Regions from separate parts of the Shewanella sp. ECSMB14102 genome, predicted to be linked through region 3. Evidence: predicted binding sites of a transcription regulator. Region 3 holds the regulator's gene; each other region holds the start of a gene.

Region 1 (6,059 bases), on a different contig from region 3:
TGGCCAATAGGCTACAGCAGGCCTTTGAAGAGCCTTTCCCGCTTGGAGAGCATGAGGTGCTGATCGGCGCCAGCATTGGCATTGCAGTGTACAGTGATTCTGTCTGTGATAGTTCTGAGCTGCTCAAGTGTGCCGATATAGCCATGTATCGCGCCAAAAAAATTGGCCGCAATCAGATCCAGTTTTATTCTGAAGAGTTGGCCAGGGAGGTGAGGTTTCGTAACCGTATCGAAATGGGGCTGAGAACTGCGCTGGAGCGGGATGAATTCAGGGTCTTTTATCAGGGGAAATTCGATGCAATTTCCGGCGAGCTTTTGGGAGTGGAGGCGCTGCTGCGCTGGCAACATCCTGAGGATGGTCTGCTGTCGCCTGACAGTTTTCTGCCTATAGCAGAAGAGATAGGCCTGGTGGATGAGATAGGTGAGTGGGTGTTGGTACAGGCATGCGCGCAAACCGTTGAGTGGCTGACGATGTTGGCTCCTGTAGGCAAGCGGTTATCAGTGGCGGTAAACCTGTCACCGTCGCAGATTATTCGCGAAACCCTGTATCAGACCATAGTCAGGGTATTGCAGCAAACCGGGTTGCCGGCGTCGCAACTGGAGCTGGAACTCACCGAAAATGCCCTGATTGAAGAACCGCTGGAGCTGGCCAAGGTGTTGGAGCGGATTGCTGCCTTGGGGGTAGTGTTGTCTTTGGATGACTTTGGCACCGGCTTTTCATCTCTCGAGCACATCAAATATTTTCCTATCAATGTACTTAAAATCGACAAGAGTTTTGTGGCTTCGGTCGAGCAGGATGAACGTGGTAAACGTCTGTTGTCTGCCTTGATTAATTTTGCCAACGGTTTTAACGTGGTGTCTGTGGCTGAGGGTATAGAGACAGAGGCGCAGGCGCAGTTTTGTCGTGAACGAGGCTGCAATCTGCTGCAGGGATATCTTTACTGTCGGCCGATTCGGCCCACGGATTTTGAAGTGCAGCATATTTTACCTTTGCTGGCCGAGGGGAATGTTTGATTTTGCTTGCCTATTGGCAAAGTATGGTCAAAGATGCCTGCTCTTTTTGCTGGGCCATAACTCTCTTTACCGGGTCTTCCAAACATGAAAATCGGTATCCTCTCTCAATTTCCCGAGCTTTATTCTACCCGCAGGCTGGTGGAAGCCTGTGAGGGACGCGGTCATCAGGCCTTGGTGATCAATCCACTCAACTGTTATATGAACATCAACTCGGTGCAACCCAGTATTCATCTTGAAGGTGAAGAACTCAGCGGTTTTGATGCCATTATCCCGAGGATCCATGCCAGTGTGACTTTTTATGGCTGTGCCCTGGTGCGCCAGTTCGAGATGATGGGGGTGTACGCCGCCAATGATTCTATCTCCATTGCCCGCTCAAGGGATAAGCTGCGGGCACTGCAGTTGCTCTCTCGCAAAGGGGTAGGTATGCCGGTCACCGGCTTTGCCAGCAAGCCGGACGATATTCCGGATCTTATCGCCATGGTGGGTGGTGCGCCGCTGGTGATTAAACTTTTGGAAGGCACCCAAGGAATAGGCGTGGTGCTGGCCGAAACCAAGAAGGCCGCCGAGAGCGTTATTGAAGCCTTTCTGGGGCTTAAGGCCAACATTCTGGTACAGGAATATATCAAAGAAGCCAACGGCAGTGATATCCGCTGCTTCGTGGTGGGCGACAAGGTGGTTGCGGCCATGAAACGCCAGGGGCCGGAAGGAGATTTTCGCTCCAATCTGCATTTGGGTGGCAGCGCCGAGAAAATCAAGATTACCCCCCAGGAGCGCAAGAGCGCCATAGATGCAGTCAAGGCGATGGGGCTGGCTGTGGCCGGGGTGGATATTCTTCGCTCTGAGCGCGGCGCTTTGGTGCTTGAAGTCAATTCGGCTCCGGGTATTGAAGGCATAGAACTGACTACAGGCATCAAGGTGGCAGAGCCGATAGTGGAGCATATCGAAAAAATGGTTGCTGCCCGTAAACACAATCGAACTGTCATCGCCTGATTGCGCCTCGGGCTTTCCCCATATAGGAGTTCGCACCTTCCTTAGAATTCGAACTCATAGACATAGCTGAGCACTATCTTGGCATCGTCGTCCGGCAGATCCGTATCGGCTACCATAAAGGAGACAGAGCCTATGCCTGTGTCCTTGCTGATGGCCAAATGGTAGTCGGCGTAGTCGGAAACCTGGAACCAGCTCTGCACCACATCGCCGTCTGAATAACCATAGTGTGCCGTCAGCGTCACGGTTTCCGTGATGGGATAGCTGAAACCCGCGTGGATATAGCTCAAATCCTTGTTATCCAGCGGCGCTTTGGCTACATCATCACCGGCATTGACCACCTTGGCATAACCCAGCTCAAACCACTTCCAACTGAGGGTCAACGCCAGTTCGCCAAAGTCGATATCACCCTTGGCATCAGGATAACCATAGTAGAGATAGCCGATGTCATAGCCAAAGTCTTCGCCTATGCTGCCGGAGTAACCGCCGTAAAAATCGAGCTCGTAACTGGTGTCATCACCAAAGTCGACATTAGAGGCCCAGGTGCCCAGGTAAAAGCCAGAGTCGTGGCTGTAGTCTATACCGCCTTGAACGGCGACAGAGTCATTTGTTTGGGTAACCCCGCGCCACAGATAGTTGGAGGCGACGCCGATATTCCCTGATACAGTCGCCTGGACTTCGCCGGCCAGCAACAACAGACCTGCAATAACTGACATTGAAAACTTGGTGTGTTTCATTCTCATCCCCTCGATGGTTGGGTTCCGGAACCGGGCAAGCTTGACCGGCGCAGACACTCGTTATTGTCTTTGTGGGATGAGCGAATCTTGTGCCAAGTTTAAATGAATATGAAATACAGAAAGTTAGCTTTTATTCTGAAACTCAGTTAACAGATTGTTGCCTTTAGTTAGGGCGTTTTGCCCTTTTTTTGTGCAGTGGAATGTTGGGAACTACAGACAATAAAAAAACGCCTCAATATGAGGCGCTTTCATCCGTGAAAAGCAGTTTAGTTGACGCTGTCACGCAGTGCCTTACCGGCTTTAAACTTGGGAATAGTGGCTGCAGGGATCTGGATCTCTTTGCCGGTTTGCGGATTACGACCTGTGCGGGCCGCGCGGGTTGAGGTTTCGAAAGAACCAAAGCCTACGATGGAGATTTTAGATCCTTCTTTCATGGCATCAGTCACTGCTACTTCGAACGACTTGAGGGCGCGGGCAGCTTCTGCCTTGGACAGGTTTGCATGTTCTGCCATTTTTGCGATTAGTTCAGTTTTGTTCATCTGGAGCGTCTCTTCTTTCCGTCGATTGAATTATTATTGCCCATCTAACATGCCATAAGGTTTTTGGCTTGAAAAGGCCTTTCAGCGGGCTTCTTGGGCTTTATTCGCTATTTTTTAACCAAAATTATACAAAATTGTGAGCCGGTCGCTGATTTCCTTAAATTCAGTGCGATCTAGTCAGATTTTTCCTGTTGCAAGAAGCGTTTTGTGTTGGTGGAAAAAGCTACCCAATACTGGAATGCCAGCAAGGCCAACAACACAGCCGCCAGCGGCAGCAAGGGGATATTGCGTCCAGCCAGCTCAAGTTTGACATCTTCAGGCGTTATCTGCAGTGCCATCAATGCAGTAGCGGCCAATGCCAGTAGTCCCAGAGTCTGGATAAAGAGATAGATACGCAGTGCCCACAGCGACCAACTTGTACGTAACATTATGCCTACCAATACTGGGATGACTCCCAAGGTAAACAGATCTACTGCACCTGTGCTGATGGTGCGCCACAGTGCTACCCCGGCCAGTACCAGATAGAGGATGCAAAGCAGTACCAATGGTATTGGTCTTGAAATGGACATAAATGACTCCTGTGAGAAATGGGCCTAAGTCTATGGAAAGCCCTGGGGTGAGTCCAGCCGGATTTTAATCGCATTTTCCGGTAAAATGAGCGCCGACATTTTTGGCAGGATAACACTCAATGACAGAAGAGCAGTTCTGGGAGCTGGTCAGCCGCGACTATCCCGATCAGGAACAACAGGAACTCCAGGCGCGTTTGACCGAAAAACTGCAAAGCCTGGGCGATGATGAGCTGGCAGAGTTTGATAAGCACTTTGCCAGGCTGCTCAGGTTGAGTTACAGCTGGGATCTTTGGGGCGCAGCTTACATCATTGCCGGAGTTGATTCAGATTATGGTTTCGCCGAGTTCCGGAACTTCCTGGTGACTCTGGGAAAGGAGCGTTATCAGGCGGCCTGCAATGCAGCGGATTCGCTGGGAGAGCTGGAAGTTTGGCCGCAATTGAATGGTTACGCCTATCCTTTTGTTGAGGAGATAGATCTGCTGGCCGGCCAGCTATACGAGACCCGTACCGGCAAAGAGTTACCGTTTGTGCCTTCGGGGCTGAGTCAGCCCAAGGGCAAGCGTTTCAACGACCAGCCCAAGGCACTGCGTAAACAGTACCCCAAGCTCAGCGCCCGTTTCCCCTTCTAAGCAGACTTAGTCGTTACGCATCTGCTCGCACTGAAAGCCCTGGCGGCGGGAGTCAAAGCGGCAGTAGCTGCCGCACTCCCAAGGAGCCCCTTCTGCGGCCTGGGACTTCTCGATGGCGAACGCTTTACAGCTGGCATAGTCGCCAAAATCGTCCTCTTTGAGATAACGCCCCGAATCGAAACCATGGGTATAAATGAAGGCACTCCAGGTTTCCGGCCCCTTGGGTTTAGCATCCTGATTGATGGCAATGAGAACAATTCCCAGAGCGGTAAAGAGTCCCAAGGTAATTAGCAAAGGCGGTGAGAGTTTCACTGGTGCTCCTGTAATGGCTCGGTTTTTCGGTCTATTAGATTACTTCAGCGGGGCTGACTCAAGCCGCATTGTTTGAAAGTTTGTTGCTGCGGCTACAAATTGATACTCAAGTTAATCTTCCTGGATGATGTATTACGAAAAATATCACATTAAAATAGCTACTTATAGCACGACACTATTCGCATATTAGTTTTGCGTTAAGCCCGGATTCAGGTTAAATTTTATACTCTGAGTTTGAAGCAAAAGCATACTGACAATCGCTCCCAAAGGAGGCTGAGATGAAAATCAGACATCTGTTACTTGTAAGTGCCCTGGCCTCTGGCTCGGTGCTGGCGGCCGACAAGGTCGATGAAAACCCGGTTACCGAGTCGGGTAAGGTCAAAATTGAGTGGCAGTCACCTAAGGATTTTCGGGATATCAAGTCTGCCAGCGAGCTGCAATCCCGTTATGAAAAACGTCTGTTCGATACCTTGACCAAGACTCTGGATAAAGACGTTTCATCTTCTCTAAAAGACAACCAAAAGCTGGAGCTGACGGTCACAGACGTGGATTTGGCCGGTGATGTGCGGCCTACCTTTGGTGCTACTGCCAACGATATACGTGTAGTCAAGAACGTTTATCCACCAAAAATAAGCTTCAGTTATCGCTTGTTGGAAGGCGATCAGGTAGTCATTGCCGGCGATGAAAAGCTGACCGATATGCAGTTTCTCGACCATGTGGACAGAATCAACAGCGACAGCTTCCGCTATGAAGAAAGAATGCTGAAAGACTGGTTCCAGAAAACACTCAAGCCAAAACTCTAAGCCGTTTTCGGCATATCCAGCAAGCACAGCCCTTGGGGGGTGTGCTTGGCCTGCTTTTTCGCCAGCGCACACAGGCGGGATAATTCATGTTCGTTGGCATCCAGACTCAATGGCGGTGGCAGTATTCCGACGCTGAGGCGCAATAGCGGTTGAAAGCATTCCTGCTCTTGTCTGTCCTTGGCAAATAAGCGCTGTCTTTGCCAATGTTCATCACTGAAGAATTGCCTTTTACTCTGCTCAAACTCGGCCAATATCTGCTGGCAAACCCCGAGTAGTTTTGGCTCTGTGCCTATCATCACAAAATCATCGCCACCCACGTGGCCGATAAACTGCGCTTTACCATATTGTCTGAGCAGGTCGGCTACGGCCCTTATCACTTCATCACCACGACTGAAGCCATAGATGTCGTTATAAGGCTTGAAATGGCATAGATCAAAATAGGCCAGATAGAAATGCTGTCGTAGTTTCCG
Region 2 (6,059 bases), on a different contig from region 3:
GATCATCACGCTGCCCCAATCAGGCTGTGAGGTGATCAAACAGTTGGACTTAAGCAGGTTGGAGTTCAAGGTCTCGGCGACTATCTGCTTGTCGTCTGTGCTTTCTTCGAGCCATTTGGGGTTGAACTCATAGACGTTGACTTCAATATCCAGATCGTCAATGCAGTGCCCCGGCAGCTCAACAACTCTCTGGCTGTTGAAGTGCTTGGGCTCAATCACTCTGACTTTTACCTCGCCATTGGCACAGCGGCTCAGATCTTGGGTCAGGGTCTGCTCGACGGCTTCAGTACTGTCAAAGCGAGTTTGATTGAAACTGTTCAGATAGAGCTTGAATGATTTGGACTCAATTAAATGCTCACTGTTGAGATCCAGCTGGAACTCGGCGATGGCTACCATGGGCTTGCCCTTGGCATTGAGCCAGGAGAGCTCATAGCCGGTCCAGATATCGGCCCCCTGAAACGGCAGAGGTGCACTCAGGTTGATTGCATCACGGTTGAGTTTGCGGGGCACTCCCTGCAACAGCTCTGGGGCGTAATGCTCTTGATAATCTGTCTGCTGACCCAGTGTCAGGCCAGATAAGGCTTCAGCGTTCCGGTAAGGGTCGTGATTCTGTGTCATCAAGCGGGTTTCCGTGTCAAAATAGGTTACCATTATACCTGAATTTGGAAGTGCGATAAGTGTCTTGTGCCCAGGCGTTGGAGCAATTTCTCAGCCGTTATCATCAAAGTTACCAGTCGAGTCTGGGGGAAGGCCCCAGATATTATGCCAGGGGAGAAGCCTCGCCCTGCTTGCTGCAGGAGGATGGCGAAGATCCACTACTGTGGCAGACTATTCGCCGTGAACAGCCAGGCAGTTTTGCCAATGTCAGTCATGCGCTGGAGTTGCCGCTGCATGCCGATATCGACGAGTTTTATGGGCAGTTTTTTGCCGCGCATCTGTTGTTTGAAGCCGATTTCGGCGAAGGGGAACTATTGCAGCCCTGGAGTCAGGATGATTTTGAGTTTCTGCAGCAGAATCTGATTGGGCATTTGATGATGAAACGCAAGCTCAAACAGCCACCGACCTGGTTTATCGGTCTATTGGGGCAAGGTGATGAGATGATCTGCGTGGATAATGAAACCGGTGCTGTCTGGCGTGAGGTCCCGGGTGAGCTTCCCTCAAAGAAGCTGGCAGACAGCCTGGAAGAGTTTCTTGTTATGCTGCGCCCCAGAGTGGCGCCGGCGGTCGAGCCAGTGGAGCCGGCCATGGCGGATGTCGACCATCCCGGTCTCTGGGCGCGAATGAAGCTTATGTGGCAACACCTGTTTTCCCGCCGCTGACAGTCGGGGTTGCCACAGTCACTATTGATTGATGATCACTGCTATTGATGATCCTAGGCTATTGATTGTCCCAGTTTATTGATGATCCCAGGAGAGGTTGGAGACTATCCGGCAGTTGTCACAGCGGAAATGAAATAGATCCAGTAACGGGCTGGGTTGGCGCCAATCCGGGTTGCCGCAGCGGGGGCAGGGACGAGTTAATTCGGCTTGTTTACTCTCTCCCCCGACCCGGTAAAGGTAGTAATAGGTAGGAATTTTGGTCAAATATTCGATACGGCCACGCAAATCCCAGCCGCGGCGAAACAGATCGCTGTCCGGGCAGGAAAGCTCCTCAAGGGCGGCAAATTCGGCCTTGGTTGCTGCGGCCATCTGCAGTTCATCACAGGCTTGCCACTCGGTTTGCCAACGGATCACCCGCTTGTGATCGCCGTTGAAGGTCGCGGGAATACGGTAGAGGGGAATGGGTAGCAAGTTATCGCCGCTGCGCAGTGGCGAGCACATATGCACATAGCTGGTATAAAGCAGCTGCCAACTTGGGGGCTCCAGGGTGCTGACCTCGGAATTGATATCCTGACCTATGAGCTTTTCCTTGGGGGCCAGCAATTTGGCCTCGGTTAACTGTTGCAACGCCTGTTTGGCCCAGGGACTGTTATGCCTGTTGGCCAGACTGGTTTCTTCCGGCAGCAGCAGCCTGACTCTGAACTCCCCGTCTCTAAAGGCCACCGCAAATTCCCTCCCCAATACCTGACCATTGGCTCGCCAGGCTTCAAGCAGGGTGTTGATGGCTTTTTCTGCGGCGCTGATCGTGGTGTTGGCAAAGCATTCAAACCTGAGTTCGCAGACAAACATTATTGCTGCTCCTCAAGCTTGGCGAGCCTTTGTTGCAAGTCCGCGAATTCTTGTTTCAGTTGTTGTTGTTCCTGGCGTAGCCAGCTGATTTCCTGCTGAAGAACTTCTACTGTGGGCACTGCTTGCTGTGGTGCAGTTTCATCCTGTTGAGGTTGGCTTTGAGACATTTTTTCCCGTTCACTCTCAGGCAGGGACTTGAAGCGCAGCAGTCCTTCAACCAGCACGGGCATTGGTAACTTATTGCCGAGTCTTGCCTTAATCAATGCCAGAGAGGGAGTATGGCCGCTTTGGGCTACTGCCGCAGCTGCGGCCATGACCTGTTCCAGTGGAGTGGACATCTTGGTAAAAAACCTCACATTTTCGCCAATAGCTACATAGTGCAGCTGGCGTTTGTTTTTATCTTTTTGATATTTATTAAATTATTTATTGGCCCACATGTTGCATTGCGTTTGCTGCATTTGCTTAACAAAAGTCAACATTTGATAAATATAACAAGGAGTGACAATGAATAAGTTATTACTGCCACTAGTGGGGATTGCAAGCTTAGGGCTTAGTGCTTGTGTGGTCAATGTCGGTGATCACGAAGCCAACTGGGATGAAAGGGAATCCTGGCAATTACAACAACAGCAAAATCAGCAACAACTGGCCAAGTTGAACCTGGGGATGGATCAGCAACAGGTGCAGCAGCTCATGGGGCAGGCCGACTTTAATGAAGCCTTTCTCTCCAATGATCAGCAAGTACAGGTGCTCTTTTATCGTACCCGCCACAGACACAGTGATGGTAAGACCACCAAGGATGAGTGCACCCCCTTGGTGTTTCGCGATCAACAGCTGATAGGCTGGGGCGATAAGGCTTACGCGCAGCTGTAATTCAAACTCATTTCAATCAACGCCTGAGCTGGGCGTCCAAATGATCTATGGTATCTGACCATTGGGCGTCCTCGGCCAGAGCCTCTGTTAAAAAAGTGCGTTGTGCATCATTCCAGAATGGTGCATCCACCAGTTTGACTCCCTCGGGGATAGAATGTGCGTCGATAAAGCCTTCTATCGCCTTGCTGCCGCTGGGGAGTCCCAATTGCTCAAACAAATGGGCCAAGTCTGTGTGGGTGGTATCCATATTCTGACCTCCTGAAATCCCGGCATATTGCCAAGTGATGAGTGATGGGCGAACAAGCCTTCATAAAAAAAGTAAGTATTATTGCTTCCTTAGCTTATATCAATTGAACAGCAGATCCATTTCTTTAAATTGAGGAGGGGGCGCTTGTGCACCAGGAGCGCCTAAAGGCTTGGATGCAAGGTTGTAGGTCAAGAGCTTAGTTAATCCCATCTATAATTTGAATAGATACGCTGCCGGCAGAAACTGTGGTGATAGTTGGTAAGCAAGATGTTGTACTCTGATCCAATATTGTTAAATTGGAAAGTGCCCTTTTGGCTGACAAGGACAACAACAAATGGAAACTCAGACTTCTGATTCCCTGCGTGCCGTTTACCTGACGGCAGAAGATTTACGCTTGGCCGCATCAATTCTTTATAACGCCTATCACGATGATGCGTTTTTTCTGCAGACCTTGCCGGCTGCCAATGCCGCCGAATATGAACAAAAGCTCAGGGCCGCAATTCGTGAAGAGCTCAATGAACTTTGGCAACAGGAGCAGCCCCTTATTGGTTTGTTCGACGCTGAGCGCTTGATTGGGGTTGCCTGCGTGGTTACCTCATCACTTCCCCAAGGCGAAGGGCGCTATTGGCATTGGCGTTTGAAAATGCTGCTGGGGACGGGCTGGCAGGCGACGCAGAAGTTGATGCAGAAGGAAAATTCAATTCTGGAGCACCTGCCGGCGACAGAGTACGGCGTTATTCAATTTATCGCAGTAGCGTTAACCGAGCAACACAAGGGGTATGGCAAGTTGCTCGTCCAGGCGGTATTGGGTTGGTGTGATGAGCAGCCGGAGCTGGAAGGAGTTGGGGTCTTTGTGACCGAGGATGGTCATTCTCATCTGTTTCGAGAGCAAGGCTTTGTACCTGTGGTTGAGCTCAATATAGGGTTGTTAACAGGAGAGTTGCTCTTTTACCACAGTCACACTGATGATGACGTCTACCAATAACAGGAGTTAAGCATGGAGCAAAAGTACAAGAGTTTTGCTGAGTTTTATCCTTTCTACCTGTCGCAGCATTCCGATCCCGTATGCCGAGGTTTGCATTATTTAGGTTCGACCCTGGTATTGCTTTTTCTGTTATTCAGCTTGCTTAGTGGACAATTTGTATGGCTCTTGGCTCTGCCTGTGGTGGGTTATGGCTTTGCTTGGATTGGTCACTTTGGTTTTGAACACAATAAGCCGGCGACCTTTCAATACCCAGTCTATAGCTTGATGGCTGACTGGGTCATGTTGGCCCAGTTTGTCAGTGGCAAACGTCGTTTCTGAGTGTTTTTGGTTATTTACCAGTCCTAATGTGAGACATGTCTCACAAAGCTGTGCGATAAACATAAGCCTTATTGGCTGTTCTTACTGGTGAATAATTAAATATTTTTAATAAACAAGAGATTAGACTTATATTAGTGACTGCTGAATATTTGTTGTTCCCAGCCTGTTCTAAAATCGACCATCTCAAATAGGGGTCTTTGGGTACACTTAAGTTGTGGTCAGGGCAGGATGCTTTGACAGAGCTTCCAAGGAAGAGGGAGCAGCAAGGAAAGCAACGCCAAGGAGTTTAAGGTGGCAGCCAAGGAAGGGCAAGTGTCAGGATGATACGTTTTGGAAAGGCCTATTCAAGGATGAGCTGCAAGGAAGCCTGATAAATGGATTTTAATCATGGATGACAATCAAGACAGGACGTCTTGAAACCATTGCAGGGAAGTTAAAGCCAAGGAAACGGCTCGCAGGGAAAGCAGACACCAGGATGGATCCACAGGAGATTTTTTCCGGTAATAAGGAAATTGCCGCGCCAGGAAAGGCCATTTGAGACAGGAAGGTCTGCTAAGGAAAGTGTTCAGGATGAAGTAGAGGACAGGCTCAGGGATGCCAGCCTTTGGGTTAAGGGAAAACCCAACTCATGGACGACACCGCTCGTGGATGGGCAAACATGGAAGATGAGTGCCAGGAGGCCACAAGGAGGCTCAAGGGAATTGAGCAGACACCAGGATGGTTGTAAGCAGGGATGAAAAGATGGCTTGGAAGCTGTCATCACTGAGACAAGGTGTCCACAGGAAGAAATTCATACGCATGGAAGGTGCAGGGAGCACAACTCAGCGGGATGGCTGACAGCAGTAAATAGGGCGCGTCTTAGGACGCGCCTTTTCTTTGTGCGTCAGGCTGTAGTGACCAACTCGTTTCAGTTCAGTTCAGTTGGTGTTGGTAGGATGCCATTGTAAGCCCTCTTTAAGCCCGGTCATGGACGCCATTGGCTGTACGGCGAGGGAGCGCATCTTGAGGTGGGAAAGGAGTAATATGGAAAATAGCTCACGGATCTGACGAACTGGAATCGAATAGATGTACCTGCAATGGCTGAAGTAAGTGGATTAAAGTTCAGCATTGAATTGTCACCAATAATCCAGACACTTACCTGCTGTTCTTTCCGCTGAGTGACATGCCATTTACACTGTCTTTTGTACTGTTTGAAACCTGGATAGAGCGATGACTTCTCTGCTTTGTGAGAATAGCATTTGTTTATCTGGCCTCTCTTTGGCGAGAAGGTACAACAAACACAGGATAAAGAAACCTCCAAGCAAGGTGGATTTTTACTTTTTGTCATCCTCATGGCTTGATGATTTGGCGATTTTGTTGGTTACCACAAGTGAGCCAGGCTTGGCATTTAAACCTAGACAGAACACAAACTGAAACCGTTTGCTGTTTCCTTTGCAATAAAGATGAAAATTTTTCCGATTTCGCCCTTGAT
Region 3 (6,059 bases):
TCACCCGGGCGAAGCCAGCCACGGCGACCTTGGAGTGTTGAGTGAAAACGATATCGTATTGGCTATCTCCAACTCGGGCGAGTCCAGCGAAATTCTAACCCTGATCCCCGTCATCAAGCGCCAGGGGATCCCTATGATCTCCATGACAGGCAAGCCAGAATCCACCATGGCTAAGCTGGCGCAGCTGCATCTATGCATCAAGGTGCCGGAAGAAGCCTGCCCGCTGGGCTTGGCCCCCACCTCCAGCACCACGGCCACCCTGGTGATGGGAGACGCCCTGGCGGTCGCCCTGTTGCAGGCCAAAGGCTTTACCAAAGACGACTTTGCCCTGTCGCATCCCGGCGGCGCTTTAGGGCGCAAACTGCTGCTCAAGGTCAGCGATGTGATGCATAAAGACGAAGAACTGCCGTTGGTCACAGAAGATATCTGTATCACAGACGCCCTGTATGAAATCTCCAAGAAGGGTCTGGGTATGACCTCAGTGGTCAATCAGCAGAAGCAGCTGGTGGGTATTTTCACCGATGGTGATTTGAGACGTGTCATCGACGCCGGAGTCAACCTGCGTACCACCAAAATAAGCGATGTCATGACCCGGGATTGCATCACCAGTGGTGACAATATCCTCGCGGCGCAGGCGCTCAAGGTGATGGACGAAAACGACATTAACGGCCTTATCGTCATCAATGGCGCCAATGAGCCGATTGGAGCACTCAATATGCTGGATATGGTCAAGGCGGGGGTTATCTGATGAGTCATCAAGGTTTTTACGGACCCATAAGCGAAGACAACTGGCAAAGAGCCGCCAAAATCAAGCTGCTTATTTGTGATGTCGACGGTGTCTTCTCCGATGGCCGTATCTATATGAGCAACAGCGGCGAAGAGCTGAAGGCCTTTCACACCCGCGATGGCTATGGAGTGCGCTCGCTGCTGTCCTGCGGCATTCAGGTGGCGGTGATCACCGGCCGCAAGTCCCAGATAGTCGAAAACCGCATGACGGCCCTGGGGGTAGACAAGATTTATCAAGGCATAGACAACAAGCTTGAGCCCTATGAGGCGCTGCTTAAACATTATGACCTCAAGCCTGAACAAGTGGCCTATATAGGTGACGACATTGTCGACCTGCCGGTGATGAAGCAAGTTGGACTGGCGGTTTGCGTGGCCGATGGCCATCCTTGGGTAAGGCAGCACTGCCACATGATCACCCAGATTACCGGCGGCCATGGTGCGCTGCGGGAGCTGGCGGATCTTATCCTGCTCAGTCAGGACAAATTTGAAAATGCCCACGGAATGAGTATATGAATAGGGTCACTCTGGCCATTATTTTGTTTTTCTCCACTGCACTAATCCTTTACTGGCAGGTGCAGAACAAGCGCAACGCCCAACAGAGCGAGGCGCCGGTGGATGTGGTGCGGCCGGACTTTGTCGCCGATGACCTGCGCTCAGTCAACTTTGACGAGCAGGGCAATGTCGCCAGCAGGGTCGCGGCGGCACACATGGAACACTATGAAGCCAATGAGAAGACCTTCTTCAACCAACCGGTTTATCTGGTCTATCCGGACAAGGGCGAAGCGCAGTGGCGCCTGTCTGCCAACGAGGGCAGGCTCAATCGCAAGAGTAACCGAGTGGTACTTGAAAATAATGTTATCATCGACGCCATTAGCCCCAATGAACCGATCCAGAGCCTGAAAACCAGTTATGTGGAGCTGGATCTGGACACCATGATCATGACCTCAGATCGCGAGATCCTGATCGAAGGCAGAGACTTTAATATCAAGGGATCCGGCCTGTATGCCGATCTCAACGCTCAGCAAGTAAAGCTGACCAGTCAGGTGAAAGGAACCTATGAAACCAAGTAAGCTTTTTATCGGTGCCCTCTTGTGCATCACAAGCCTGTCGGCGGTGGCCATTGAAGAAGATCTGCTGCAAAAAGTCGAGATCAGCGCCGCCAATCAGTTTGCCGATATCAAAAACAAGCGCGTGGTATACGGCGGGCCTGTCACAGTCACCCAGGGCAGTTTGAAGCTGCTGGCCGATGAACTCACGGCTTACACTGAGGACAAGAGTGGCGAGCGGATCCTGGTGGCCAAGGGCTCACCTGCCACCTATACCCAGAAGCTGGAAGATGGCCGTCAGGCCAGTGCCAAGGCCAAAGAGATCCACTACAACATAGACAGCCGCATCATGACCTTGATAGGTCAAGCCAAAGTGGAACAGGACGGCAGCGAAGTAACCGCCGAGAAGATAGTCTACGACATCAACAAGCAGCAGCTGGAAGCGGAAAGCAGCGGCAAAGGCCAAGATAGGGTAACCACTGTTATCCAGCCGGAAAACTATCAGGATCTCAATAAGAAAGAACAGCAGCAGGAGCCGCAATGACCAGCACCCTGACGGCACAAAACCTGGCAAAGAGTTACAAGAAGCGCAACGTAGTCAAAGATGTCAGCCTATCGGTCAATACCGGCCAGATCGTGGGGCTGCTGGGCCCCAACGGGGCGGGCAAGACGACTACCTTCTATATGGTGGTTGGCCTGGTGCAGAGTGACAAGGGCCGTATTTTCATTGACGACGACGAGCTGACCTTGGATCCCATGCACCTGCGTGCCCGTAAAGGCATAGGCTATCTGCCACAGGAAGCCAGTATTTTCCGCAAGCTGTCGGTACATGACAACATCATGGCCGTACTGCAAACCCGCAAAGAGCTCAACAGCGACGAGCGCGAGGAACAACTCGAACAGTTGCTGGAAGAATTCCACATTACCCACATACGTGACAGCCTGGGGATGTCCCTCTCCGGCGGTGAACGCCGCCGGGTGGAAATCGCCCGGGCATTGGCCGCCAATCCACAGTTCATTCTGCTGGATGAGCCGTTCGCCGGTGTGGATCCCATCTCAGTTATCGATATCAAGAAAATCATCGAACAGCTTAAGTCCCGCGGTTTGGGGGTGCTGATCACAGACCACAATGTTCGCGAAACGCTCGACGTTTGTGAGCGAGCCTACATTGTCAGCCATGGGCAGTTGATTGCCGAGGGCACACCCGCTGAAATCTTGGACAACCAGCAAGTGCGTGCTGTGTACTTAGGCGAACAATTCAGGCTATAGTTAGGATCATGTCATCCGGCGGCAATTCCGGGTATTATAGTTTGTTATTATTGAATTTTTTCCTTGAAAAATAACGAGTAGGGATTAGCGGTATAATGAAAGCGTCACTCCAGCTCAAATTGGGTCAACAGTTGACCATGACACCTCAGTTGCAGCAGGCAATTCGCCTGCTGCAACTGTCGTCCCTTGAGCTGCAGCAGGAAATCCAGGAAGCCTTGGAAGCCAACCCTCTGTTGGAGATGGCCGAGGACAACCAGGATGACGCTATCGACGACAACCACAAGGAAAACGACGCCGGCGAATTGAGCGTCAAGCAGGAAGATGGTTCCACGGTAGAAACCTCAGAGGCATTGAACAATGAGTCTATGCCGGATGAATTGCCTATGGATACCACCTGGGATGAAGTCTTTACCGCCGCCAGCGCCTCAGGGCCGGCTATGGGCCGTGAAGATGACATGCCCTTCCAGGGTGAAACCAGCGAAGGTCTCTATGAACACCTAGAATGGCAAAAGAACCTGACCCCGTTTTCCGATACCGACGACGCCATTGCCACCGCCATCATAGATGCCATCGACGAGCAGGGCTATCTAACCCAGAGCACTGAGGAGATCCTCGAAGCCATGGGCAACCCTGAGATTGAGCTCGATGAAGTCGAGGCGGTACTCAAGCGGATCCAGCACTTCGATCCCATCGGCATCGCCTCCAGAGATCTGCGCGAATGCCTGCTGATCCAATTGCAACAGTTTAACGCCGACACCCCGCATCTGGCCGACGCCCGCTTGTTGATTGACGAACATCTGGATCTCATCGCTACCCGCGACTTTCGCACCCTAATGCGTAAGACCAAGCTCAAGGAAGATCAACTGCGTGACGCCATCAACCTTATTCAGAGCCTCAATCCCCGCCCCGGTTTGCTGGTGCAGCCGATGGACGAGGAATATGTGATCCCGGATGTCAGCGTCTGGAAGAAGAACGGGCGCTGGGTGGTGGAGCTCAATCCGGACTGTATGCCCAAACTCGGGATCAACCAACAGTATGCTGCCATGGCCCGTAGCGCCCGCAGCCAATCAGACAGCCAGTTTATTCGTGGTCATCTTCAGGAAGCCAAATGGTTTATCAAGAGCCTGGAGAGCCGCAACGACACCCTGCTCAAGGTGGCCAACTGCATAGTGCAGTTCCAGCAGGGATTTTTTGAATATGGTGAAGAGGCCATGAAACCCATGGTACTCAACGATATTGCCGAGGCGGTCGAGATGCATGAATCGACCATCTCCAGGGTCACCACTCAAAAGTATATGCATACCCCAAGGGGAATATTTGAATTGAAGTACTTCTTCTCCAGCCATGTCGGTACCGAAGATGGCGGAGAATGCTCTTCCACGGCGATCAGGGCTTTTATCAAGAAGCTCGTGGCAGCGGAAAACCAGAAGAAACCTTTGAGCGACAGCAAGATGGCACAACTTCTGGCAGAACAGGGAATCAACGTTGCAAGACGCACCATAGCCAAGTATCGCGAGGCTATGATGATACCACCGTCGAACCAGCGTAAGAGTTTATAAATCCACAGTTGGAAATTGGAGGAATCTTTCTATGCAAATCAACCTGACAGGACATCATATCGAGATCACCGACTCACTGCGTGACTATGTGGAAAGTAAGTTTTCGAAACTTGAACGCCATTTCGAACAGATCAATAATGTGCACGTTGTGCTCAATGTACAAAAACTGCAACAGATTGCCGAAGCCAAGATCAACCTCACAGGCGGCGAAGTCTATGCAACTTCTGAACATGCCGACATGTATGCCGCCATCGACGTTCTGATTGATAAATTGGATCGTCAGGTCATTAAACACAAAGAAAAGCTGACAAAACACTAACGATGGAACTGAGTACCATCCTGCGGCCGGAGTGCACTACCTGTGCCACTCCGGGCAGTAAGAAAAAGGTACTGGAGCTAATTAGCGATCTCGCCAGCGCCCAGTACCCCACCCTTTCCTCTCAAGCGATTTTTGAAAGCCTTTTGGCCCGCGAAAAGATGGGGAGCACAGGTATAGGTAATGGTATTGCGATTCCGCATGGCCGGCTGCCTGATATCACAGAGCCGATTGCCGTGCTGGTCAAATGCGAAGAGCCTATCGCCTTCGATGCCATAGACAACCAACCGGTGGACATACTGTTCGCCCTTCTGGTTCCCGCAGATCAATGCCAACAACATCTGAGTACCCTGTCTGCCATGGCTGAAAAGCTCAGCGACAAAGCAATACTCAAGCAGTTGCGTAAATCCCGCGATGAAACAGAACTCTATCAGGTGATCACAGGATGAAACTCGCTATAGTCTCAGGCCGCTCCGGTTCCGGAAAATCCGTTGCCCTCAGGGTACTCGAAGACCTGGGTTACTACTGTGTGGATAATCTGCCCCTGCCCATGATAGGCAGCCTGCTGGAAAACCTCCGAGGCAGCAATGATCTGGTCGCCATCAGCATAGATGTGCGCAACATGCCGGATCAGGAAAAAGTGCTGGAAAAACAGTTGGCGGCACTGCCGGAAAACACCCAACTGACCAGCTTCTTCCTCAACGCTTCCGATAAAGTACTCCTTAAACGCTACAGCGAAACCCGCAGATTACACCCCCTATCCAAGAGCACTGTCTCGCTGCAAGATGCCATCAAGCACGAAGGTAAGTTGCTGGAGCCTATGTCGAAACTGGTGGATCACTACATAGATACCTCGGCACTGAATATCTATGAACTCAGTGACAAAGTGCGAGAAATTCTGCTGGGCAGCGTCGACAAAGAGTTGGTGATCAACTTCGAATCGTTCGGCTTCAAGCACGGCATGCCCCAGGAAGCCGACTTCATGTTTGATGTGCGCTTTCTGCCCAACCCTCACTGGGAACCGGCGCTCAGGCCGCTGACTGGGCTGGATGAGCCGGTACAGGAATTCCTTATCCGTCAGCC
Region 4 (6,059 bases), on a different contig from region 3:
ACTTTCAAGAAACCGGCAAGGCCATTTTCGACACTATCAACGCCTGGTGGTGGAACAACGACAAGGTGCAAAAGCACATGCAGATAAAGGGCCAGGAGCATGTAGAGCAGACACTGGCTGCCGGTCAAGGGGTTATTCTGTTTGCGGTTCACTGCTTGCCGCTGGAAATGGGCGCAAGAATATTCGGCCAATTTCAGCCCGGGGTTGGTGTGTATCGCCCCCATAACAATCCTGTAATGGAATACCTGCAGGTAAAGGGGCGTTTGCGTTCAAACAAGGCGCTGGTTCCCAAGCGGGATCTTAGGCAGATGGTGCGTTGCCTGCGTAACCCTGATGTCATCTGGTATACAGCAGATCAGGACTTTGGCCGCTCCAGTGCCGTCTTTATCCCCTTCTTCGCCGTTCCCGATGCCGCCACCATTACCGGCGGTACCACCTTGGCCAAGCTGGGTAAAGCCAAGGTGCTGCCTTTCTTTGTCGAGCGCAACGCCGACGATACGGGTTACAACATAGAGATCCAAGCGCCACTGGATAACTTTCCCGGCGAAAATGAGGTGGAAGACGCCAAACGCGGCAACGTCATTGTCGAGCAGCTGATCAGCCGTAACCCGGCGCAGTACATGTGGCTGCACCGCAGGTTCAAGACCCGCCCCAATGAGAGCACGCCCTCGCTCTATTAAGAAAATAACCGTAAAAATGCCGACTTAGGGTCGGCATTTCTTCGTTCTTCGCTTTTTTCAGTCTTCAGAGGGCAATCTCAAACCAACCCGGCTGACAGTCCCTTCCTGCACCTCGGCGACTATCCAGTCCAGCCCTTGCCAGAGGAATTGATCCCCCACTACAGGGTGACTGCCGAGTTGTTGCTGCAGTAAGTCGGCAACCCGCATCTGCTCATATTCGGGTTCCAGCTGCATGCCGTAAATAGGTGCCATATCGGCCAGCATCACATCCACTGAAATAAAGAAGTCACCAAAGAAGCGGGGCGCCTCGCGTTTTTCTGGCGCCTCACTGAACAGCTGACTCAAAGGTTCCAAATCGTCCTCTTGCCCCAGCACACAAAGAATGTCATCGGCCATCAGCCTGGTACTCCCCGAAGGGTGCAACAGTTCGTTATTGCGAAATACGGCGGCAATCCGGGTTCCCGCCGGCATGGCAAGGCGCCTTAGAGGTTCACCGATACACCATTTGTTTTCGCTGAGGCGATAGACAAATATCTCCCATTCACTGGTGGGATAAATTTCCACCCCTGCGCGGGATATGGGTGCCGGTTTGGGGGGCAACTCCACCTTGGCCAGCTGCGCCGCCTTGGACAAGGTACTGCCCTGCAGCAGCAAGGAAACCATCACCACGAAGAAGGCCAGGTTGAAGTAAAGCTGCGCCTGTGGCAGCCCCGCCATCATGGGAAATACCGCCAAAATAATGGGTACGGCGCCGCGCAGCCCAACCCAGGAGATAAACCATCTGTCTCTGTCATGGAAGCTGCGAAACGGTAGCAAACTAAGCCAAACCGCAATCGGCCGCGCCAGAAAGATCATCCCAAAGGCCAGTGCCAAACCCGGTAAGGCGATATCTTTCAGATCCGATGGCGTCAGCAAGAGTCCCAGTACCAGGAACATGCCTATCTGACTGAGCCAGGTCATACCATCGAGGACGTTGAGAATCGAGTGTTTGCCACGGGTCGCCTTGTTACCGAGAAACAGACCCACCAGGTAAATAGACAGAATACCACTGCCTCCCAGGGCATTGGAGATAGCGAAGATCATCATTGCGCCACTCAGCACCAAAATGGAGTAGAGTCCTTCGGGCAATTGATTGCGATTGATAACCTGCCAGAGCAGCCAACCGCCGCCGACACCGAGGATCCCGCCCAGGCCAAACTGTTTGATAAAGCTCAGAGCCAGATAGCTGCCCGAGAGTTCATCGCCACTGCTGCCGAGAATAGCAATCAGCGTCACGGTCAAAAACACGGCCATGGGGTCATTACAACCGGATTCTATTTCCAGTGTCGAACCGACACGCTCGTTCACGTTTTTGCCTTTGAGCAGGCTAAATACCGCCGCGGCATCGGTCGAACCAACAATGGCCCCCACCAACATGCCCTGAAGTAAGCTGAGATCAAACAGCCAGGCAGCCAATAAACCTGTCAGCGTGGTGGTTAACGCCACCCCAAAAGTGGCCAAGGACAAGGCCGGCCACAATGCCACCCTGAAACTGGCAACCCGGGTACGCATGCCACCATCGAGCAGAATAACAGCCAGCGCCAGGTTACTGACCAAATAAGCCACTGAATAGTCATTGAATACTATGCCGCCTGGGCCATCTTCACCGGCAAAGATACCCACCGCAAGAAATACCACCAAAATAGGAATACCGAGTCGCGACGACACCGGGCTGAGCAATACACTGACTGCGACAAGCAAGGCCCCGACAAGGAAAAAGCTGTTGATGATATCTGCGTTCAAATGACCCTCCAGTTGAAAATGCGGGGAAGCTAATAAAAGAGAAACCTGACTCTAATGAGACTCCGGAAAACACGTGGGTTACAAACGGAATTATATCATTAATTAGGGTTATTTTTCAGTAGAAACAGTTGACTTATTTTCGCTTTCAGCGAAAAAGACCAGCAAAAGAAGCCGTGTAACCCCTTAAAAAATAGAAAATTTACCAATAAAACATCAAATATGAAGCCAAAGAAACATAAACTCAAATTAATGAAAAAAACTTAATTTTTTCAATCAACTAAAGAATTTGAAATCCAAGAATCCTCATCAATATATCAGTGATGGCTTCAGGGCAAACATTCAGTGTCATAATGACACTTTGTAATGTTAAAAAGACATTCAAAATACAATCAAAATGACACAATCAAAAACACACAAAAAAGTAAGACACTGATTAAAAACAAGAATAAAACTTGGCACATTAGCTGCTCTATGAAGGAAAACCTATCAAATAGACTTTGTCAGAGGGATGCCAATGAGCAGACAAAAATTCACCCTGATCGCACTGTTACTTGTGTTGGTCGCTTCTTTCACTGTACTTCTCAGTATCGGCAGTGAAATCTATCGGGAAAAACCACCGATTGCCGATGTCTATAGCGACAGCCAGGGCCAAGTGGTTTTCAGCGGCAAGGACATAGAACAAGGGCAGCTGGTTTGGCGCTCCATGGGCGGGCATCAGTTGGGCTCCGTCTGGGGCCATGGCGCCTATGTGGCTCCGGATTGGACTGCAGACTGGCTGCACCGTGAGGCCGAAGCCTGGCTGGATATTCGCGCCAAGGAGACATACAACAAGCCTTTCAATAGCCTGGACAAGAGTACTCAGGCCGCATTGGAGCAAGCTTTAAGGGACGATTTGCGCCATAACACTGTCACTACAGATGAGAGAGGTCACACCCGGGTGGTGCTTTCCGACACCCGTATCGCTGCCATGGCGCAAGTGAGTCAGCACTATCAATCTTTGTTTGGTGACGATCCCGCGCTGAATGAGCTGCGAGAAGCCTATGCGATGAAAACCAATACCATAGGATCTGCCGATCGCCGTCAGCAGCTCAATGCCTTCCTGTTTTGGGGCGCTTGGGCCGCGGTGACCGAGCGCCCGGATGCCAATTACAGCTACACCAACAATTGGCCCTACGATCCGCAACTGGGCAACACACCGACCTCAGACAATATCGTCTGGTCGATTCTGAGCATAGTGACTCTGCTGGCCGGTATCGGTGCCCTGGTTTGGTATCATGCCGCCGGCAAACATGAAGCGCTGCCGGCTCCCGCCACTGAAGATCCACTGTTCAGACACAAACCCACCCCTTCACAAAAGGCCACGGGTAAATACTTCATTACCGCTATCGGCCTATTTCTGCTGCAAATACTGCTAGGTGGCGTCACGGCGCACTATGCGGTTGAGGGCCAGGAGTTTTACGGTATTCCCTTGAGTGAGATCCTGCCCTATTCAGTGACCCGCACCTGGCATACTCAACTGGCTGTATTCTGGATAGCGACGGCCTGGCTCGGTACCGGGCTCTATATCGCGCCGGCGCTTTCCGGCCACGAGCCAAAATATCAACGCTTCGGTGTCAACCTATTGTGGGTCGCTCTTCTGGTAGTGGTGCTGGGCTCCATGGCCGGTGAATGGCTGGGGGTACAACAATATTTCTCGCTGGACAACAACTTCCTCTTCGGTCACCAGGGATATGAATACATAGATCTCGGCCGGGTTTGGCAATTGCTGCTGTTAGCCGGATTGATGATCTGGCTGGCGCTGGTGAGCCGCGCCATGTTGCCCGCCCTGAAACAGGAATCTGAGCTAAAGCCTGTGCTCTGGGTACTCTACGCCTCCTGTGTCGCCATCGGCCTCTTCTATGGTGCCGGGCTGTTTATGGGTAAACACACTAACCTTGCCATCGCCGAATACTGGCGTTGGTGGGTAGTACATCTGTGGGTTGAAGGCTTCTTTGAAACCTTTGCCACCTCGGTTATCGCCCTGATGTTTGTGCGTCTTGGCCTTATCCGTGCCCGCAGTGCCAATGGTGCGGTACTCTTCTCTACCCTGATCTTCCTGACCGGGGGCCTGATAGGCACACTGCATCACCTCTATTTCACCGGCACCCCCACTTCGGTCATCGCCTGGGGCGCTATCTTCTCGGCGTTGGAAGTGGTGCCTCTGGCCCTTATCGGTTTTGAAGCGGTGGAAAGCTATCGCCTGCGCCGGGCCGCTCCCTGGATGCAACGCTATCACTGGGCCATCATGTTCTTTGTTGCCACCGCTTTCTGGAATCTGGTGGGCGCCGGTGTACTGGGCTTCCTGATCAATCCACCGATTGCCCTCTATTACATTCAAGGGCTGAATACCACGGCCACCCACGCCCACGGCGCCTTTATGGGAGTCTACGGCATGTTGGGGATAGGCCTGATGTTGTTCTGCCTGTCAGGACTTGCCGGTAAACTGCGCTGGGAAGACAAGTGGCTCAAGGGAGCATTCTGGAGCCTGAATCTGGGGCTGGCCGCCATGCTGTTCCTGTCATTGCTGCCGGTGGGCATAGTGCAGTTCTTTGCCGTTCTGGATCATGGCTACTGGTTTGCCCGCTCGGCAGAGGTGATCCACAGCCCGCTGGTCGAACGCCTGGTATGGATGCGGATGTTCGGTGATATCATCTTCTCCGTCGGTGGTTTATTGCTGGGCGCCTTCCTGCTGGGATTGTTACGACAGGCAGTCAAGGCCAAACGCTTGGCCATTGCTACCAGTCACTAGCCACTCACACTGCAAACAATGTCAAAATGACATTCCACTGTCCCTGGGGTAGACTCACCCCAGGGATTTTATTCAGGTCAGCTTATGCCACTCAGCCATTCCGATCTCACCCGTATCGCGCTGGATATCACCTCAGGTTTGCCAAACAGCGACAGATTCAGCCGTCTGCTGGCAACGGTACGGGACAATCTCCATTGTGATGCCGCCGCTCTACTGCGGTTTCAGGGCAATCGCTTTATCCCACTGGCAATCGATGGCCTCAGGGCCGATGTACTCGGTCGCAGCTTCAACATCACAGAGCACCCGAGACTGGAAGCCATCGCCCGCGCCGGCGATCTGGTGCGCTTTCCGGCAGACAGCCAATTGCCGGATCCCTACGATGGCCTGATAGCCGCCCATACAGATAAGCTCAAGGTGCATGCCTGTATCGGCCTGCCGCTGCTGGACAAGGAACAACTGATAGGCGCCTTGACCATAGATGGTCTGGACCCTTGCCAGTTCGACGATTTCAGCGATGAAGAGCTGCGAAGCCTGAGCGCCATCGCCGCCGCCTCCCTCGGCAATGCCCTGCTGCTGGATAAGTTGGAAAGCCTGTCGCTACAGAGCCAGAGTCGACCTTTGCCGGAAAGCGGCCATAGTGAACTCCTGGGAGAAAGCCCGCAAATGTTGGCGCTGAAGCGGGAAATTGCCGTGGTCGCTCCCAGCGATCTGAACGTATTGATCCTCGGTGAAACCGGCACGGGTAAAGAGCTGGTTGCCAAGGCAGTACACGCCGCCTCGCCCAGATGCAACAAGGCTCTGGTGTACCT

The links. Region 3 encodes sigma-54, which starts transcription at its own class of promoters, with help from an activator protein. Its sites were predicted from a motif close to GTTGGCACGNNNNTNGNNT; they were not measured.
Region 1: a site for sigma-54 is predicted at 2,816-2,834, ahead of RC73_RS09675 (TorF family putative porin). Genes of this name have one in related genera too.
Region 2: a site for sigma-54 is predicted at 2,594-2,612, ahead of RC73_RS08335 (DUF3192 domain-containing protein). Genes of this name have one in related genera too.
Region 4: a site for sigma-54 is predicted at 2,914-2,932, ahead of RC73_RS10225 (nitric-oxide reductase large subunit). Genes of this name have one in related genera too.

What each region holds. Positions count from the first base shown of each region.
Region 1 is NZ_JWGX01000026.1:22,827-28,885, forward strand. It holds gene RC73_RS09665 (putative bifunctional diguanylate cyclase/phosphodiesterase) at 1-1,013, shown strand, start outside; gene rimK (30S ribosomal protein S6--L-glutamate ligase) at 1,098-2,003, shown strand; gene RC73_RS09675 (TorF family putative porin) at 2,045-2,737, opposite strand; gene RC73_RS09680 (HU family DNA-binding protein) at 3,004-3,276, opposite strand; gene RC73_RS09685 (hypothetical protein) at 3,450-3,845, opposite strand; gene RC73_RS09690 (DUF4240 domain-containing protein) at 3,965-4,474, shown strand; gene RC73_RS09695 (hypothetical protein) at 4,481-4,786, opposite strand; gene RC73_RS09700 (DUF3016 domain-containing protein) at 5,065-5,589, shown strand; gene RC73_RS09705 (GGDEF domain-containing protein) at 5,586-6,059, opposite strand, start outside.
Region 2 is NZ_JWGX01000022.1:42,922-48,980, forward strand. It holds gene queF (NADPH-dependent 7-cyano-7-deazaguanine reductase QueF) at 1-618, opposite strand, end outside; gene syd (SecY-interacting protein) at 678-1,319, shown strand; gene RC73_RS08325 (Zn-ribbon-containing protein) at 1,395-2,168, opposite strand; gene RC73_RS08330 (hypothetical protein) at 2,168-2,506, opposite strand; gene RC73_RS08335 (DUF3192 domain-containing protein) at 2,673-3,038, shown strand; gene RC73_RS08340 (DUF2789 domain-containing protein) at 3,055-3,285, opposite strand; gene RC73_RS08345 (GNAT family N-acetyltransferase) at 3,620-4,270, shown strand; gene RC73_RS08350 (DUF962 domain-containing protein) at 4,283-4,588, shown strand; gene RC73_RS20740 (hypothetical protein) at 4,980-5,126, shown strand.
Region 3 is NZ_JWGX01000009.1:15,915-21,973, forward strand. It holds gene RC73_RS04270 (KpsF/GutQ family sugar-phosphate isomerase) at 1-748, shown strand, start outside; gene kdsC (3-deoxy-manno-octulosonate-8-phosphatase KdsC) at 748-1,299, shown strand; gene lptC (LPS export ABC transporter periplasmic protein LptC) at 1,296-1,856, shown strand; gene lptA (lipopolysaccharide transport periplasmic protein LptA) at 1,843-2,376, shown strand; gene lptB (LPS export ABC transporter ATP-binding protein) at 2,373-3,101, shown strand; gene RC73_RS04295 (RNA polymerase factor sigma-54) at 3,197-4,660, shown strand; gene hpf (ribosome hibernation promoting factor) at 4,692-4,979, shown strand; gene ptsN (PTS IIA-like nitrogen regulatory protein PtsN) at 4,982-5,425, shown strand; gene rapZ (RNase adapter RapZ) at 5,422-6,059, shown strand, end outside.
Region 4 is NZ_JWGX01000027.1:46,721-52,779, reverse strand. It holds gene lpxL (LpxL/LpxP family Kdo(2)-lipid IV(A) lauroyl/palmitoleoyl acyltransferase) at 1-680, shown strand, start outside; gene RC73_RS10230 (potassium/proton antiporter) at 738-2,462, opposite strand; gene RC73_RS10225 (nitric-oxide reductase large subunit) at 2,977-5,250, shown strand; gene norR (nitric oxide reductase transcriptional regulator NorR) at 5,335-6,059, shown strand, end outside.